DNA from 2 places in the Yersinia sp. 2541 StPb PI genome. Region 2 is predicted to be linked to the other one. Evidence: predicted binding sites of a transcription regulator. Region 2 holds the regulator's gene; the other holds the start of a gene.

Region 1 (9,639 bases), 390 kb from region 2:
TCCATTTCTATACCTTGAATCGGGCAGAGTTGAGTTATGCGATTTGCCATACTCTTGGGGTGAGGCCGTAAGTTGTTAAAGGGGCGCTGGCCCCTTTTCATCATAATCATCAAGTAAACAAAAGATAATCAGGGGAATCGCTTCCCCCAAAATCAATGGTTAACCTGTATTGCGCATGCCCGCAGCGACACCGGCGATAGTCACCATCAATGCCTGCTCAACACGGGCATCTGGGTGCTCATGCTGGCGCGAACGGTGCAACAGCTCAGCTTGCAGCACGTTCAGTGGATCGGTATACACATTACGCAACGCGATCGATTCCGCAATCCACGGCAAATCAGCCATCAAGTGGTCATCGTTGGCGATAGCCAGCACCACTTTAATATCCGCGGCTAACTGGTCACGTAATTGCTGACCCAACGGCCACAGTGATTTATCCACTAAACGTTGGTCGTAATACTCCGCCAGCCACAAATCAGCTTTGGCGAACACCATTTCCAGCATCCCGATACGGGTAGAGAAGAATGGCCAGTCACGACACATCGTGGCTAATACTTCTTTCTTACCGGCATCAATCGCTTTTTGCAAACCGGCCCCCGCACCCAGCCAGGCAGGTAGCATCAGGCGGTTTTGTGTCCAAGCGAAAATCCATGGAATGGCACGTAAGCTCTCGACTCCGCCATCCGCACGGCGTTTTGCCGGGCGAGAACCCAATGGCAACTTACCTAATTCCAGCTCTGGGGTCGCGGCGCGGAAGTAAGGGACAAACTCAGGATTCTCACGCACGTAGCCGCGATACATATCGCAGGAAGCGTCCGATAGAATGTCCATCACCTCAACCCACTCTTTCTTCGGCTCTGGCGGCGGTAACAGATTGGCTTCCAGAATCGCTCCGGCATACAGCGCCAGACTGCTGATAGTGACTTCCGGCAGCCCAAATTTAAAGCGGATCATCTCGCCTTGTTCAGTGACGCGTAAGCCGCCTTTTAAGCTACCCGGAGGCTGAGAGAGCAGAGCTGCATGTGCAGGCGCACCGCCACGGCCGATAGAACCGCCACGACCGTGGAACAGCGTCAGAGAGATACCGGCCTTCTCACAGGTTTTGATCAACGCATCTTGCGCCCGATATTGCGCCCAAGATGCAGCCATCACGCCAGCATCTTTTGCTGAGTCGGAATAGCCAATCATTACCATTTGCTTGCCTTGGATCAGGCCGCGATACCAGTCGATATTTAGCAACTGGGTCATTACTTCGTCGGCATTGTTCAGGTCATCAAGGGTTTCGAACAATGGCGCAACGGGCAGAGTGAATGGGCAACCCGCTTCTTTCAGCAGCAAATGCACTGCCAGCACGTCTGATGGCACTTTAGCCATGGAGATAACGTAAGCGGCGATAGAGCCTTGTGGTGCTTCGGCAATCACCCGGCACGTTTCCAGCACTTCTTGTGTATTAGCACTCGGTTCCCATTTCAGCGGAACCAGTGGGCGCTTGGAGTTCAGCTCGCGGATCAGGAAGGCTTGTTTGTCCGCCTCAGACCAGCTTTCATAATCGCCGAGGCCCAGATAACGGGTCAGTTCAGCGATGGCATCGGTGTGGCGGGTACTTTCCTGGCGTACATCGATACGCACCAATGGCACACCAAAACAGCGTACGCGGCGCAGGGTGTCCAGCAGTTGGCCGTTAGCAATGATCTCCATGCCACAGGCTTTCAGAGACTGATAACAGGCGTAAAGTGGGTCCCACAGTTGGTCATTACTCACCAGCAAATCAGTCGGTGGCAAGACACGTTCGCCTTTCAGACGGTCTTCCAGATAAGCCTGAGTATTGGTCAACTGGGTACGGACGCGTTTCATTAATTCGCGATAAGGTTCGACCACCTCTTCGCCACCGGCCAATTCACGCAGTTCCGGGGTACATTCCGACATGGACAGCTCTGATACCAACACTTGAATATCACGCAAGAACAGGTCGGTGGCTTTCCAACGGCTGAGTAACAGCACATGGCGGGTAATTTCAGCGGTAACGTTCGGGTTACCGTCACGGTCCCCCCCCATCCAAGAGGTGAAGCGTATTGGCACGGCCTCTACAGGCAAGCGGTAATCGAGCGAGTTTTGTAACTGCTCGTTAAACTCACGCAGGAATGCGGGCACACCTTCCCACAGGCTGTTTTCAACCACGGCAAAGCCCCATTTGGCTTCATCTACTGGGGAAGGGCGTATTTTACGAATTTCGTCAGTATGCCACGATTGTGCAACTAACTGGCGCAAACGACGCATGATCTTGTTGCGTTCGTAATCGGCTAAGTCATTGTGATCCAACTGGCTCAGGCAGGTATTCACTTCCACCAGTTTGTGGATCAGGGTGCGACGTGTAATTTCGGTTGGGTGAGCGGTTAACACCAACTCAATGGATAACTCATCAACCGCGCTGCGCATATCTTTCTCACTCAGCTTTTTATCTTTTAAGCGCGTGAAAAGCTGGGCCAGAGCTTCTGGGTTACTTGCGGCTTCACCGTGTGGTGAAATACTGTGATATTGCTCTGCCGTATTCGTCAGATTGAGGAATTGGCTAAAAGCACGGGCTACCGGCAGCAGCTCGTCGTTGGACAGATTTTGCAGCGTGGTCAGCAGTTCTTGACGGCTCGCTTCATTACCAGCACGCGAAGATTTGGATAATTTACGGATGGTTTCTACTTTTTCAAGGATGTGTTCACCAAGCGCTTCTTTGATGGTGTCCCCGAGTAGCGTACCGAGCATACTGACGTTACTTCGCATTGCGGAATATTGTTCGTTCATATGACCCCTGACCCATATCCCCTTCGCCCTTGACGCCGCAGGGTGGTTAGCGACGCTTACTCACCTGAATCACTGACCGGTGTCAGCTTATCGGGATTAATGAGCCTCAAAGAGGCTCACCCTGCGGGCTAGCATAAATGCTGTTCAAATCGGTCTTCAACCGATTTGTCTTTCACTTGCTGCCTACCTGCAACGCCAATGACTTTGGGTATAAACTTTTATGGTTTCTTTTTGTAAATTAATTTCACCCAAAAGGCCGAGATGGACAATTCCACTCGCCACGTTCAATTCCATACTCCAATTGACACTATTTTTAGCAAAAAAACATCAATTTTAGGGATATTGCTGAAATTTAATTACCAAGGTCAGGTTATCAGTCTTCCTAATAGGCAAAATTGATCGCCTACCCCATAAGAGGTAATTACTGCTGGCAGAAATGGTCAACCAACTGACCAATCAGCTCGCGGGTTGGCTCGATAAAGGCCATATCGATAAATTCATCTGGCTGATGGGCTTGATCGATCGAACCGGGTCCCAGCACCAGAGTTGGGCACACTTGCTGGATAAACGGCGCTTCGGTGCAGTAGTTCACCACCGCGGTACGCTCACCCAATAATTTCTCGATAACCCCTACCATATGGTGATCGGTTGGGCATTCATAGCCTGGGATCGGTGGATGCAGTTCGTCAATGCTCAAACGGCCTGGCCAGCGCTGGCTTACCGGTGTCAGCGCTTCGGTCATTAACTCATTCAGATCACTTAATGTCAGGCCCGGCAACGGGCGGATATCCATATGCAATTCGCAGCAAGCACAGATACGGTTTGCCGCATCACCGCCGTTAATATGACCAAAATTCATGGTGGGATACGGAATAGTAAACGCCGGATTGTGATAACGCTCTTGCAACTTGGTGCGTAGCTTCATCAATTGAGTGATAGATTCATGCATTAAATCAATGGCATTCACCCCACGTGCCGGATCGCTAGAATGCCCAGACTGACCGGTAATTCGGATAGCATTGGAAATATGCCCTTTGTGCGCCCGCACCGGTTGCAGCGAGGTTGGCTCACCGATAATGGCAAAATCTGGGCGCAACTGGCTGGAGGCGGCAAAGTAGCGCGCGCCTGCCATGGTGGTTTCTTCATCGGCGGTTGCCAGAATATACAGCGGCTTGCTCAGTTTGCTGGCATCGATATCGCGCACCGCATCCAGAATAAAGGCGAAAAAGCCTTTCATGTCGGCGGTACCCAAACCATACAACTTATTGTCATGTTCGGTCAGGGTGAACGGTGAGCGCGTCCAACGCCCTTCATCAAAAGGCACTGTATCGGTATGACCCGCCAGCAATAATCCACCATTGCCTTCTCCAATGCTGGCAAGCAGATTAAATTTGTGGCGTGTATCGGGCACGGGTTGGATCTCGACACGAAAACCCAAGTCTGCAAACCATCCGGCCAACAAGTTGATTAACGCCTCATTACTTTGATCGAGAGCGCTATCGGTTGCGCTGATCGATGGCGTCGCGATTAACGCCCGATACAGCTCAATAAATGGAGGTAATTTCATCTTCACTGTTGACAGCCTTTGGTTAGGATAGTATCAATATTCATGCAGTAATTATGAATAAAAATACATTAAGCTTGAGCGTAAGGGAACCGAAAAACACCCTTAAATTTACGAAAATGTCAACGCTCAATCACGAGGGGAACAGCAAAACCTTGCTGAAAACCCAAATACCGGTTTTGACTACTTATGTCTTTATACCGAATTACATTTTTATACCCAAAGTACTTGGAGTTGCAGGTAGGCGGCAAGTGAGTAATAAGCACTGCTGCAACGTCAAGTAAGCAGGGTAAGGTGAACTGAACCCATGTTGAATACGCTAATTGTTGGTGCCAGTGGTTATGCCGGAGCGGAGCTTACGGCTTACCTGAGTCGTCACCCACATATGAACATAACCGGTTTAACGGTTTCAGCGCAAAGTGCAGATGCAGGAAAATTACTTTCTGACCTGCATCCGCAGCTAAAAGGCATTATTGATCTCCCGCTGCAACCCTTGGTGGATGTGGCTCAGGCGGCAAAAGGGGTTGATGTTGTGTTCCTCGCTACCGCCCACGAGGTCAGCCATGATTTAGCGCCGCAATTTTTAGCTGCCGGTTGTGTAGTATTCGATCTCTCCGGTGCGTTTCGGGTTAAAGATACGGCGTTTTACCGTCAGTATTATGGTTTTGAACATAAACATCCCGATTGGCTGGATAAAGCCGTCTATGGGCTTGCTGAATGGCAGGCAGAAGAGATTAAGCAGGCACAGTTGATCGCGGTACCAGGCTGTTATCCAACCGCATCGCAATTAGCGCTTAAGCCGTTGGTTGATAGCAAATTATTGAATGAAGCACAGTGGCCGGTGATTAATGCGGTCAGTGGCGTCAGCGGCGCAGGGCGTAAGGCCAGTATCGGCAACAGTTTCTGTGAAGTGAGTTTACAGCCCTACGGCTTGTTTAATCATCGTCATCATCCAGAAATTGTGGCTCACCTTGGCACGCCAGTTATTTTTACCCCGCACTTGGGTAATTTCGCCCGGGGCATTTTGGCGACCATTACCTGCCGTCTGAACGCGGGTATTACGGCGCAAGATATTGCCGACGCGTATCACCATGCTTATCAGGATAAACCGCTGGTGCGGTTGTATCAGCAGGGTGTTCCCGCGTTGAAAGCGGTGGTTGGTTTGCCTTTCTGCGATATTGGTTTCTCGGTGCAAGGCGAACATTTAATTATTGTCGCTACTGAAGATAACCTACTGAAAGGTGCGGCAGCTCAGGCTGTACAATGCATGAATATACGTTTTGGTTTTACAGAAACCGAGTCTCTGTTGTGGGGCAAGGTAAGTCACTAGCCGAAATTGCTGGTTGCGGTCATGCCTGTAAACCCATAAATTTTACCCGATTAAATAAGGCGCAAAAATGATGAATCCGTTAGTCATTAAATTAGGTGGCGTGTTGCTCGACAGCGAAGAAGCGCTGGAACGCCTGTTTACTGCATTGGTGACTTATCGCGAAAAGCATGAGCGCCCGCTAGTGATTATGCACGGTGGCGGTTGTCTGGTTGACATTCTGATGAAAAAACTCGCTTTGCCAGTAGTGAAGAAAAACGGCTTACGCGTCACCCCTGCTGATCAGATTGATATCATTACCGGCGCACTGGCTGGCACCGCTAACAAAACCCTGCTGTCTTGGGCGGTGAAACATAATATTAATGCTGTTGGCTTGTGTCTGGGCGATGGTGGAACCGTCTCGGTAACGCTACTGGATGCCGAGCTGGGGCATGTGGGTAATGCTCAGCCGGGATCACCTACTTTGGTGAATACCTTGCTGGCTGCGGATTACATGCCCATTATCAGCTCCATTGGTATTACTGCCGACGGCCAACTGATGAATGTGAATGCCGATCAGGCAGCCACCGCGTTAGCCGCCACCCTTGGGGCAGATTTGATCTTGTTGTCTGATGTTAGTGGCATACTGGATGGTAAAGGCCAACGGATTGCTGAAATGACGGCGCAAAAGGCCGAGCAACTCATTGCTCAAGGCATCATCACCGATGGTATGGTAGTTAAAGTGAACGCAGCACTGGATGCAGCACGCTCACTAGGCCGCCCGGTAGATATTGCCAGTTGGCGTCATGCGGATCAGTTACCGGCACTGTTTAATGGTGAGCCAATTGGCACACGTATTCTGGCCTAAATACCCTTCTTATTTGAAGTTGCAGCGCTGTTAGCGGCTCTTACTCACCCGAATCACTGACTTGAGTCAGCTCAACGGGATTCGTGCGTTTGCTGCCTTGCTGCCACTCCAACTACTTTGGGTATATTATGAGTTTTTATTCTGAAACTAGGGAAGAAAGATTATGGCATTGTGGGGCGGGCGGTTCAGTCAGGCGGCAGATCAGCGTTTCAAGCAATTCAACGATTCACTGCGGTTTGATTATCGGCTGGCGGAGCAGGATATTATCGGTTCTGTTGCCTGGTCGAAAGCGCTGGTGACGGTTGGGGTATTAACGGCTACCGAACAGCAACAACTGGAACAGGCACTTGATGCATTGCAAAAAGAAGTGCAGGCCGATCCGCAGGCTATCTTGCACAGTGATGCTGAAGATATTCACAGTTGGGTCGAAACCAAACTGATTGATAAAGTTGGCGATTTAGGTAAAAAACTGCATACCGGCCGTAGCCGTAATGATCAGGTGGCGACCGATCTGAAATTGTGGTGCAAATTCCAGATTACTGAATTACAAACTGCGGTTAAGCAGTTGCAGCAGGCGCTGGTTGCCACAGCCGAAGCGAATCAGGATGCCGTCATGCCGGGTTATACCCACTTGCAACGTGCTCAACCGGTGACTTTTGCTCACTGGTGTCTGGCGTATGCAGAAATGCTGTCGCGTGACCAAAGCCGACTGCAAGATACCCTGACGCGCTTGGATGTCAGCCCATTGGGCAGTGGGGCATTGGCAGGTACTGCCTATGACATCGATCGCGAACAACTGGCTAGCTGGTTAGGTTTCGCCTCTGCCACTCGCAACAGCCTCGACAGTGTTTCAGACCGCGACCACGTCTTAGAGCTACTGTCTGATGCCAGCATCGGCATGGTGCATTTGTCTCGTTTTGCTGAGGATCTGATCTTCTTCAACAGTGGCGAAGCGGCTTTTGTTGATTTATCGGATCGTGTGACCTCCGGTTCTTCCTTGATGCCACAGAAGAAAAACCCAGATGCGTTGGAATTAATCCGTGGTAAATGTGGCCGGGTACAAGGTGCATTGACCGGAATGATGATGACGTTGAAAGGCTTGCCTCTTGCTTATAACAAAGACATGCAGGAAGACAAAGAAGGGCTGTTTGATGCGTTGGATACCTGGCTCGATTGCCTGCATATGGCGGCGCTGGTATTAGACGGTATTCAGGTAAAACGGCCACGTTGTAAAGAAGCGGCAGAACAGGGTTACGCCAATGCCACTGAACTGGCTGATTATCTGGTCGCCAAGGGCGTACCCTTCCGTGAGGCGCACCATATTGTTGGTGAAGCGGTCGTTGAAGCTATTCGTCAGGGTAAAGCGCTGGAAGCACTCTTGCTGGCTGATTTGCAGAAGTTCAGCGCAGTGATTGGCGATGATGTTTATCCGATTCTGGCATTGCAATCTTGCCTGGATAAACGTGTTGCTAAAGGTGGGGTCTCACCACAGCAAGTGGCTTCTGCTATTGTCGAAGCGAAAGCACGCCTAATTTAATTAGTTAGCTATTAATATTGATAATGGGCCGCTTTATAGTGGCCCATTTTACATTTAAACGTATTTGAAATAATTTACATGTTATTTTTCATATTGTTTTATTTTGATTGACGTTACTCTAACGATTATTTTTCTTATTTAATCTACGTTATAAAACCAATATTTTCAGCCTAATAAGATTTTAATTTTAATATTCAGTTGAGTTTATACCTCTTAGTGATTATGATAATCATTATCAACCAGTGGCGTTGTAGTGAAACCTCTACTAAGATTAAAAATAGAGACATATAATTCAAAATAGCCGAAAACCTATTTTATTCCTGCATTACCTGATCCATTAATAAAGTGGCTGGGCTGCTATTAGATTTAATTCTTTATGATTTTTCTATTTTGAAAAAGGTCAGTCATATCGTTAATAGATAATGACTTTCCTTTGTTCAAACATCTCTGGTTATCCGGCATTAGATTTATTGCTGGCCATTATCACGTCTGCTATTCAAGAACTAAAATAGTTAACAGGTTAATTATATTCATATCGTAAGGATGAAATCTAATAAATGGACAATATAGTGAGAGATAAAAGAAAAATAATAACCTCAATGAATAAAATTGCCCTTGGTATATTTATAGCTCTGGCAACAGCGCAAGGCTATTCTGGCAAAGTTCGTGCGGAGGCAACGGTAACCCCTTCGGCTGAAAATGATATGCTATTGGATAAACTCAAGGTAGAAGGAGCGAATAACTCCCAGGACGGTGACTGGGTATATGATGAGCTGCACTCAGTCAGTGAAATCTCTCGCGAACAATTGGATAATCGCCCTGCCCGCCATGCGGCAGATATATTGGAACAAACTCCCGGTGTCTATTCCAGCGTCAGCCAGCAAGACCCCGCGCTTTCCGTGAATATCCGTGGTATCCAAGACTACGGCCGCGTCAATATGAATATTGACGGCATGCGGCAAAACTTTATGAAAAGCGGTCATGGTCAGCGCCATGGTGTGATGTATATCGATCCAGAAATATTGAGTAGTGTTGTGATTGAAAAGGGGGCCACCAGCGGTATGGGCGGTGCTGGCGTCATTGGTGGGGTTGCCACCTTTAATACAGTCAATGCCAGTGATTTCCTCGAACCGGGCAAAGAACTGGGGGGGCAAATACGTGCCATGACCGGTGATAATGGCACTCAGTTTATTGGTGGTGGTGTCCTGGCGCTGGGTAATGAATATGGTGATCTATTAATTGCTGCCAGTGAGCGCAATCTAAAAGATTATTGGCCCGGCAATAAAGGGGATATTGGTGCTCTTCGTTTTGGCAGAGAAGCCGCCCCAGTTTTAGGCAGAGAAATTACAAATAACAAAGTTGAATTTGCCAACTATAAAATGAGCTCACGGCTCGCTAAACTGGGCTGGAATTTGCCCGCCGACCAACGGCTGGTACTCAGCTATTTGCAAACGCAAATAAATAGCCCCAATGCCAGTATGTTAACGCAGATTGTCGATAAGTCAGATCCCTACCGTAGAATTAAAATGGGCTGGAAAAAGAGCAGCGTAAGTGATGTGCTGAACCGT
Region 2 (9,639 bases):
CTGACAGTGGCATGATGACCTCAATGCTTATTGGCATGGGGGTTGCGCAGAGCGGTAAACTTGTGGGTAAAATCGGCGAGGCATTTGGTGTCAGTAATCTGGCACTAGATACGCAGGGAGTCGGTGATAGTTCACAAGTCGTGGTAAGTGGTTATGTCACTAAAGACCTGCAAGTAAAATACGGTGTGGGTATATTTGACTCGCTGGCGACGTTAACATTACGTTATCGATTGATGCCAAGGTTGTATCTGGAAGCGGTGTCTGGTATTGATCAGGCATTAGATGTGCTTTATCAGTTTGAGTTCTAACCATGCGAATTATTGTCTACGGTAGTTTACGGCGCAAGCAAGGTAATAGTCATTGGATGACGGACGCCCAGTGGTTGGGTGAACATGACCTTGAAGGCTTTGATATGTACAACTTAGGTCATTATCCGGCGGTTATCCCCGGAGACGGTACTGTGCATTGTGAGGTTTATCGGATTAACTCATCTATTATGAATGAGTTAGATGAACTTAAAAGTAATACTAAGGATTACCGGCGCGAGCTGATTCAGACGCCTTATGGTAGCGCGTGGATATACCTTTATCGCTTACCGCTCGAAGGTGTGCCACGTATCTACAGTGGCGACTGGCTAAAACGCCATGAAGAGAGCGACAAGCCATAAAATTAAGCTGTTATTAGCAAAAAAAACACCGCTCACAGGGCGGTGTTTTTACTTTTCGCGCTTAAAGCATCCTCAAGAGGCGCTTTTTGGCATGCGAAACGGGAAATTACTTCTTCGCACGTTCGAAAGAGGCCAGGATCTCGGCTTTAGCTGCGGCGGCATCTTCCCAACCATCCACTTTCACCCACTTGCCTGTTTCCAAGTCTTTGTAATGTTCAAAGAAATGTTTGATCTGCGCTTTCAGCAGTTCTGGCAGATCATTTACATCTTTAACGTGGTCGTATTCTTTGGTCAGTTTGCTGTGTGGAACCGCAACCAGCTTGGCATCTTCGCCCGCTTCGTCAGTCATTTTTAACACGCCAACCGGACGGCAACGAATCACGGAACCTGGTTGCAACGGATACGGTGTTGGCACTAGTACATCAACCGGGTCGCCATCTAATGACAGGGTGTTGTTGATATAACCGTAGTTACATGGATAGAACATGGCAGTAGACATGAAGCGGTCTACAAACAGCGAGCCAGTCTCTTTATCGATTTCATATTTGATCGGATCCGCATTCGCAGGGATTTCGATCACTACATAGATATCTTCTGGCAGGTCTTTACCTGCGGGTACTTGGTTCAAGCTCATGTCGGTTTCCTTTTATCAAACCAGAAATGGAGTGCTGGCTATTATAGCCAACTCTTTTGTGAATTCCCGCCCTTTTCACTGTCAGATAGCGGTGAGATTGCCTGAGTGAGGGCCATTTCAGTGAGATAAAATCCCGTCATTCGCTAAATGTATCTATTTTGAGCTGTTTTTCCGGTGAGAGTTCAAGCTGACATATGTATAGCCGATAACTTAATCAAACAATAAGACCGTCCGCTGTAATGCTAACGCTTTGTAATCTTAACCATTTGCACATAACCGGAAAAAAACCGATGTTAAAAAAGATTACCATTAAGAATGGGCTTATTGCCCAGCTAAGCTTTATGTCGTTGATTTTATTAGTTGTCAGTGTTATCGGGATTAATTCAATTCAGGAAAGTTCGCGCTCGTTGCAAATAATAAATCAAATCCAGGGGGAGGAGCTGGGGTCTCTATCTAATAGCTTTAATGCCACGTTAAGCGCCAGAACTGAAGCAGCTCTGGCGATCCATCAGTTAGAAATTGGCCTGATTGAGGAATCATTACAAACGGCAAAACAGGCTGAAGGTTCACTAGCATTATCGCAAAAAGAGATGGCACGTTTTGTCAGTGCGGTATCTGACCGGGGAGACGGGCAGGGATTGGCGATAAATATCCAGAAAAGTTATAAAAATTATATTGATAAGGGCGTAATACCCATGCTGACCGCGATCAAGGCGGGGTATGCTGACGAGTATTACGCTGTATTGGAAAAGAGTATTACCGACATTAGTAAAGCCTTTAACAATGATGTCACTGCCTTTCGCAGCTATGCACTGGATGCTGGTCAATTGCAAATCGCCAACGCAAACAATGCCGCCAAAATTAAACTGACGATCATTATAGCTGCAGGGGTGATCACGTTGATCTCTGCGGTACTGGCATGGTTTGCGCTCAAATACATTATTTTGCAGCCGTTGGTGCAATCAATTCATCAGTTGGAATATATAGCTGCTGGTGATTTAACTCACAGTATCAATAGTGAGGGCAACACTGAATTGGCCCGATTGGCAAAGGCGTTACAGACGATGCAGCAATCGCTGGTGGCGTCAGTGAGTAATGTACGGGATGTGGGTGGGCAGATTGGTATTGGCTCGCGGGAATTAGCTGTCGGTAACAGTCATTTGGCTGAACGTACAGAGGAGTCGGCGTCTTCTTTGGAACAGACTGCGGCCAGTATGGAGCAGTTGACCTCAACCGTAAAAATGAATGCTGAAAACTCGGATCAGGCTAATCGCTTGGCGATGAGTGTATCGGATATTGCCAATAAGGGCAGTGAGGCCGTGAGTCATGTGGTTGATAAGATGCAGGCAATTACCACAAGTTCGCGCCGTATCTCCGATATTATTGCCGTAATTGATGGCATTGCGTTTCAGACTAATATTCTGGCACTTAACGCTGCGGTTGAGGCCGCCAGAGCCGGTGAACAGGGGCGTGGTTTTGCTGTGGTTGCGGGTGAGGTACGTAATCTGGCACAACGCAGTGCGCAGTCGGCGAAAGAGATCAAAGATCTGATTGTTGAGTCGCAAAGTCGGGTGAAGGAGGGCGCAGACATGGCCGAATCGGCAGGGAAAACCATGCATGAGATCGCTGATGAAGTTAGCCGAGTAACGGCATTGATGCGTGAGATCTCAGCCGCAAGTTATGAACAAAGTAGCGGTATTGAGCAAGTGAATGTAGCTATTGCGCAAATGGATCAGGTTGCCCAGCAGAACGCCGCATTGGTTGAACAGGCCGCCGCAGCGACGCGATCATTAGAAGAGCAAGCCAATGCATTGTCAGCCAGCATGGCAGTGTTTAAATTGCACAATCATGAGTTGGCGGTTGGAGCATAAAAAAGCAGCGGCTTAGGGGCCGCTGCTCTCTTTTTTAACTGTATTTACCCAAATTACTTGGCTTCTTCATCCGGGAATTTGGCAATAAAACCTTCCGCATCTTCCACCATGGATTTGGTACCGACAAAGAAAGGTGCGCGCTGATGCAGTTTCTCTGGCACGATATCCAAAATGCGGTTCACCCCATCCGTCGCCTTACCACCGGCTTGTTCTGCCAAGAAGGCCATAGGGTTGCATTCGTACAGTAAACGCAGTTTCCCTTGTGGGTGGCTAGCGGTGCTTGGGTAAATATAAATACCGCCTTTCAACAAGTTACGATGGAAGTCGGCAACCAGTGAACCAATGTAGCGTGAGGTATACGGGCGCTTGGTGGCTTCGTCTTGCTCCTGGCAGTACTTGATGTATTTCTTCACACCCAATGGGAATTTAATGTAGTTCCCTTCGTTGATGGAATACATGCAACCGGTTGCGGGATAACGCACTTTTTCGCCGGATAAACAGAAAACGCCCAGCGACGGATCATAAGTGAAAGTATGGACACCGTAACCTGTGGTATAGACCAGCATAGTTGAAGAACCGTAGACGACATAACCTGCGGCAACTTGTTTAGTGCCAGGTTGCAGGAAGTCAGCTTCGGTAATCGGAGTACCAAATGGGGTAATGCGGCGATAGATGGAGAAAATAGTACCGACGGATACATTCACATCGATATTTGAAGAACCATCCAGCGGATCCATCAGAACGACATATTTGGCATTTTCTGCCCGGCCACCATCAAAGATAACAATATCATCTTCTTCTTCGGAGGCGATACCGGCAACTTCGCCACGCGCTTTTAGGGCCGCTTTTAATTTTTCATTGGCAAACAAGTCCAGTTTCATCTGGTCTTCGCCCTGAATATTGGAAACACCGCTGGCACCTAAAATATCAACCAGACCTGCTTTGTTGATATCGCGATGAATAATCTTCGCGCCGAGTTTGATTGCTGAAAGTAATGCAGTTAATTCGCCGGTGGCGTGAGAGAAGTCTAGCTGTTTCTCAACGATGAATTCGCCTAACGTTTTCATGACTCAATCCCTGGATCTACGGTTAAATATCGATTTATTAACAAACAACACACCTGATGGCAGCAGTGTAGCCCAAAGGTGAGAATGATTCATAGGCAATTCCATTTCTTCTCTTTGATTCTGAGCGGTAGAATGGTTACAAACTCGAAGCTTATTAATACGGAAAATTTATGCGCATTCACATATTAGGTATCTGCGGCACTTTTATGGGCGGCCTGGCAATGCTGGCCCGCTCATTAGGTCATGAAGTGACAGGAGCGGATGCTAACGTGTATCCACCAATGAGCACGTTGCTGGAGAATCAAGGGATCGATTTAATTCAGGGATATGATCCAGCTCAACTGAGTCCCACCCCGGATTTAGTGATCATTGGTAATGCCATGAGCCGTGGTAACCCTTGTGTTGAAGCAGTATTAGAGCAAGGCATCCCTTATGTTTCCGGCCCACAATGGTTACATGACCATGTATTGCCAGAGCGTTGGGTATTAGCGGTGGCGGGTACACACGGAAAAACCACCACTGCGGGTATGGTGACCTGGATTCTGGAAGCCTGTGGTTATGAACCGGGATTCGTCATTGGCGGAGTGCCGGGTAATTTTGATGTATCAGCACGTTTAGGTAATAGCCCATTCTTTGTCATTGAAGCTGATGAATATGATTGCGCCTTCTTTGATAAGCGCTCTAAGTTTGTTCACTACAGCCCAAGAACGCTGGTTATGAATAACCTTGAGTTCGATCATGCGGATATTTTTGACGATCTGAAAGCTATCCAGAAGCAATTCCATCATCTGGTACGTTTAGTGCCAGGGAAAGGGAAAATCATCGTGCCGGATAATGATAATCACCTGAAGCAAGTGATGGCGATGGGCTGCTGGAGTGAGCAAGAGTTGGTCGGCGAAACTGGCAGTTGGTCGGCGCGCAAAGTATCGACCGATGCCAGTGTTTATGAAGTGTTCCTTGATAATAAATTAGTGGGCGAGGTCAGTTGGTCACTGGTGGGTGAACACAATATGCATAACGGTTTGATGGCGATCGCTGCCGCCCGTCATGTCGGGGTTTTACCCGCCGATGCTTGCAAGGCACTGGGTGATTTTATTAATGCTCGTCGCCGGCTGGAATTGCGGGGTGAAGCTCATGGTGTCACGGTTTATGATGATTTTGCTCACCATCCAACCGCTATTCTTGCCACTCTGGCGGCACTGCGCAGTAAAGTGGGTGGAACTGCGCGTATTTTGGCTGTTTTAGAGCCACGCTCTAACACCATGAAATTAGGGCTATGTAAAAATGAGTTAGCACCTTCATTAGGCCGTGCGGATGAAGTGTTCCTGTTCCAGCCGCAGCATATCCCTTGGCAGGTAGTGGAAGTGGCCGAAGCTTGTATTCAGCCTGCACATTGGAGTGCTGATATTGATGCGTTAGTCGATATGATCGTGAAAACAGCACAACTGGGCGATCACATTCTAGTGATGAGTAACGGTGGTTTTGGTGGGATTCATAACAAATTGCTGAGCGCTTTGGATAAAAAAGCGGAGCAATAAGCTCTATCGCAGGATTAAGTCGGATAAAAAAAGCCCCCGCGATAGCGGGGGTAAAGGGTTCGTCGGATAGACGAGGGATTATTCGGATGTGAGCTGACTTCAGCCAATACTTTGTTGCAATCAATACTCTATTCAATAAGCTAAAAATTAGTATTTATCTTTATTTTCAGTCTATTGAATAAATTATCAAGGTACGAAAGTATGCCCCTCTGAGCGGGGCATTTACTTTCACTGCTGGCGCTTAATCTTATTTGTAAATCTTAGCTGTGGCGTGCCAACCATTGTCTTGATGCATACCAATGATTTTGTATGCCGTAGCGCCTTCACTATCAGCTTTTTTCGCGATGGCCTGCTCAATATCAGAAGGAGCACCGGTAATCGCGCTCACACTGACTGCGCCTAAATCAGTCATTTTGCTTGCTTGGGCGGCATTGATTGATTCCGCAGCAGATGCGCCGAAAGCAACAACAGAAAGTAAACTCAGGGCTGCCAGAGTAGTTTTGATTTTCATGATTTTTCCTTAATCAGATTCAACAATCCAAAAGTACTTTTAATGATTCTGGTACTTTTAGTTTATTGTTTTTACTGTTTATTTAATTTTTTCGATTTGGGCTTCACGCCATTTTTGATCTATCTATTGCGAATTACTGGTAAATCTTGGCAGTGGCATGCCAGTTATTTTCTTCTCGCACTTCGATCACTTTGTAAGCTTTAGCGCCCATAGCATCAGCTTTATCAGACAGCGCCTGACGAATATCGGATGGTGCGCCGTTAAGGCCACTGACGGTAATGGTGCCCATTGGTTGTAATTTTTCAGCCTGACTCTCATTGATAGAATCCGCTGCAAAAACACCAAATGACAGTGCAGAGAGAATGCTGGCAGTTGCGATGGTAGTTTTAATATTCATGTTATTGCCTCTATTTATTCTTTATCACTTCGCATGAAGTGTGATTTACGTCACGAAAATGAGTATACATCTAGTAACTGAGAATATTAATAGCAAGCTAATAATATTTAAGGTCACTTTATCGCTAGTGACTACTTTTTAAGAACTAAAAGGAATAAAAAGTGATTAAAAAACAGCACGTTCAAGTAAAAACTTAATGTTTTCAATTGAATAAGCGTTTTTGACTAAAAGTGCGTTAGTCAGTGGTAGGTTTGACTGTAAGGGAGAGATAAGCAGAATTATTTTGTGGTTTAGACCGAAATCAGTAGTTATATGCCCTGGTTAAAGGCTATGAAGGTATGATTAATCGGATAACGGTGACAGGGATACAGTGCGGCGCAGAAGGCCGCATCTATATACATCAGACATAAAGATGTGGAATTAAAGCTCTTGTTCGAATAGCCCAAGAATGGCTTCATGCAGTTGTTTAACCGTAAAACCTCTGGCAGGCGTTGTGAAAATGGTATCGTCACCAGCAATACTGCCTAAGATCCCTTCAGCCTTACCTAATGAATCCAGCAGGCGGGCGATCAGTTGTGCCGCACCAGGGCTGGTATTAATCACAACGACTGAATCATTATAATCGACATCCAAGACCAGATTTTTTAGTGGGCTACTGGTTGTTGGCACCCCCAATTCTGCGGGTAAGCAGTAAACCATCTCCATTTTGGCATTACGCGTTCTAACCGCACCGAATTTGGTTAGCATACGTGAAACTTTGGATTGGTTGATATTTTCGAAGCCTTCTTCCTGCAAGGCCAAAACGATCTCACCTTGAGAACTGAATTTCTCTTCTTTCAATAACGCTTTAAACGCTTTGATAAGATCTTCTTGTTTTGCGGGATTACGCATTTTCTATGCCTTGATCAGTCAATAGTGAATAGGATTATTATGCATATAAATGAATTTTTATTCAACATGACTATGGAGTATTGGCGATAAAAGCACTGATATCAAGGTGTGGTGAAATTTTCACATCATCTTACTGTTACGATTATGCTAAATCAGTTTTTATCAACATTCGGCGCGAGTAACTAAAATGTTATTAAAATGATGTTGTTCTGATGTAACAGAAGGGTGTAATGTAACCGCCGATTAACCTGTCATGAATACTTCAGTAAATTTTAGAATAATGTGCGCTATATCATTAATGAATAAGCGATTTACTCTAAAATGCATACGTCTTATGCGCCTTTTTGATGCGTGATATCTCAATCTGACTGTTAATAGATTGTGTTTAAAATCACAATAAATTAAGGTGCCTAAATAGATGAATTCACGGCAAATTTAAATTAAATATAAAAAGGAGTATAGGATGAAAGTTGCAGTTCTCGGTGCCGCTGGTGGTATCGGCCAGGCCCTCGCTCTTCTACTCAAGACCCAGCTTCCTTCAGGTTCAGACCTCTCATTATATGATATCGCGCCAGTGACTCCCGGTGTTGCGGTTGACCTGAGCCATATCCCGACCGCTGTTAATATTAAAGGCTTCAGCGGCGAAGATGCTACCCCAGCCCTTAAAGGGGCCGATATTGTTCTGATTTCTGCGGGTGTTGCACGTAAACCGGGCATGGATCGTTCAGATCTGTTCAATGTTAATGCTGGCATCGTCCGTAATCTGGTTGAGCAAATCGCGCGTACTTGCCCGAAAGCATTAATCGGTATCATTACCAACCCAGTTAACACGACAGTAGCGATCGCCGCAGAAGTACTGAAAAAAGCCGGTGTTTACGACAAGAATAAATTATTTGGCATTACGACACTGGATACCATTCGCTCTAATACCTTTGTTGCTGAACTGAAAGGTAAGCAACCTCAAGATATCGAAGTGCCGGTTATCGGTGGCCACTCTGGTGTTACCATTTTGCCATTGTTGTCACAAATTCCAGGCATTAGCTTTACCGAGCAAGAAGTGGCTGACCTGACTAAACGTATCCAGAATGCGGGTACTGAAGTTGTTGAAGCAAAAGCCGGTGGCGGGTCAGCGACTCTATCTATGGGGCAGGCTGCGGCACGTTTTGGTCTTTCTCTGGTTCGTGCTCTACAAGGCGAAAGCAATGTTGTTGAATGTTCTTACGTTGAAGGCGACGGTAAATATGCCCGTTTCTTTGCTCAGCCAATCCTGTTAGGTAAAGAGGGTGTTGCTGAACGTAAAGACATTGGCAAATTGAGTGCGTTTGAACAGCAAGCGCTAGAAAGCATGCTTGATGTATTGCACAAAGATATTGAGTTGGGCGAGCAGTTCGTCAATAACAAGTAGTAGCAGGGGCTTAAAGCTGCCCCTGAGATAATATTATCAACCGCCGAAGCTATGCATCGGCGGTTTTTTTATGCCCGAAGAATAGCCGGCCGTATCCTCACTTTTCGGTCAAGAAGAACCCCTGTTTTCGGATCAAAATAGCGTGTTGGCCAAATTTCGGAAGGATGAATCTCTAAACATTCGGCAATCAACCATTCCCCCTTTGGCCAAGGACGAGTTAACGCATTGGCAAGAGTCGAGGAACTTAACCCTGCCTCACGAGAGAGGGCGGCTAAAGTTGTGCCTTTTTTACGTAGTGCGGCAATAATGTCTGCTGGGTGCCAATCAGATTTCCTTAAAATCATCTTTAATCCTTTTTTTTTCTAAGCAGCTGACGTGTTAGTGATATAAATAACAGTACATTGTTAATCGTACTGTGAACAGAAAGTGACCATTTAGAAAGATCATACCATTTATTTTCTAAAAGATTTTAAATGTTTTCTAAATATTCCTTTTTTGTGTCACAACGCATATTAGGAAGCAACACCATGAAAAAAGAGTGGTTTGCCGCTAAGGAACTGGCAGGTCTTGAGGGATTACCCTCATCACCACAAGGCATTAACCTCATGGCGAAACGTGAGGGATGGGAACAGCGCCGTCGTCGTGGCGTTCAAGGGAA

The links. Region 2 encodes ArgR, which controls arginine synthesis, uptake and breakdown. Its sites were predicted from a motif close to ANTGAATAAAAATACANT; they were not measured.
Positions count from the first base shown of each region.
Region 1: the regulator ArgR is predicted to act here: its motif matches at 4,416-4,433, upstream of argC (N-acetyl-gamma-glutamyl-phosphate reductase).

Region 1 is NZ_JAZGQB010000001.1:4,591,775-4,601,413, reverse strand. Features, by position in the region: gene metF (methylenetetrahydrofolate reductase) at 1-71, shown strand, start outside; gene ppc (phosphoenolpyruvate carboxylase) at 160-2,796, opposite strand; gene argE (acetylornithine deacetylase) at 3,218-4,363, opposite strand; gene argC (N-acetyl-gamma-glutamyl-phosphate reductase) at 4,668-5,690, shown strand; gene argB (acetylglutamate kinase) at 5,761-6,534, shown strand; gene argH (argininosuccinate lyase) at 6,698-8,071, shown strand; gene V1953_RS20615 (TonB-dependent hemoglobin/transferrin/lactoferrin family receptor) at 8,629-9,639, shown strand, end outside.
Region 2 is NZ_JAZGQB010000001.1:4,206,533-4,216,171, reverse strand. Features, by position in the region: gene tamB (autotransporter assembly complex protein TamB) at 1-308, shown strand, start outside; gene V1953_RS18910 (gamma-glutamylcyclotransferase family protein) at 311-667, shown strand; gene ppa (inorganic diphosphatase) at 774-1,301, opposite strand; gene V1953_RS18900 (methyl-accepting chemotaxis protein) at 1,592-3,172, shown strand; gene fbp (class 1 fructose-bisphosphatase) at 3,226-4,239, opposite strand; gene mpl (UDP-N-acetylmuramate:L-alanyl-gamma-D-glutamyl-meso-diaminopimelate ligase) at 4,410-5,777, shown strand; gene V1953_RS18885 (YdgH/BhsA/McbA-like domain containing protein) at 6,025-6,288, opposite strand; gene yhcN (peroxide/acid stress response protein YhcN) at 6,422-6,685, opposite strand; gene argR (transcriptional regulator ArgR) at 7,106-7,576, opposite strand; gene mdh (malate dehydrogenase) at 8,040-8,981, shown strand; gene V1953_RS18865 (helix-turn-helix domain-containing protein) at 9,050-9,325, opposite strand; gene V1953_RS18860 (DNA-binding protein) at 9,509-9,639, shown strand, end outside.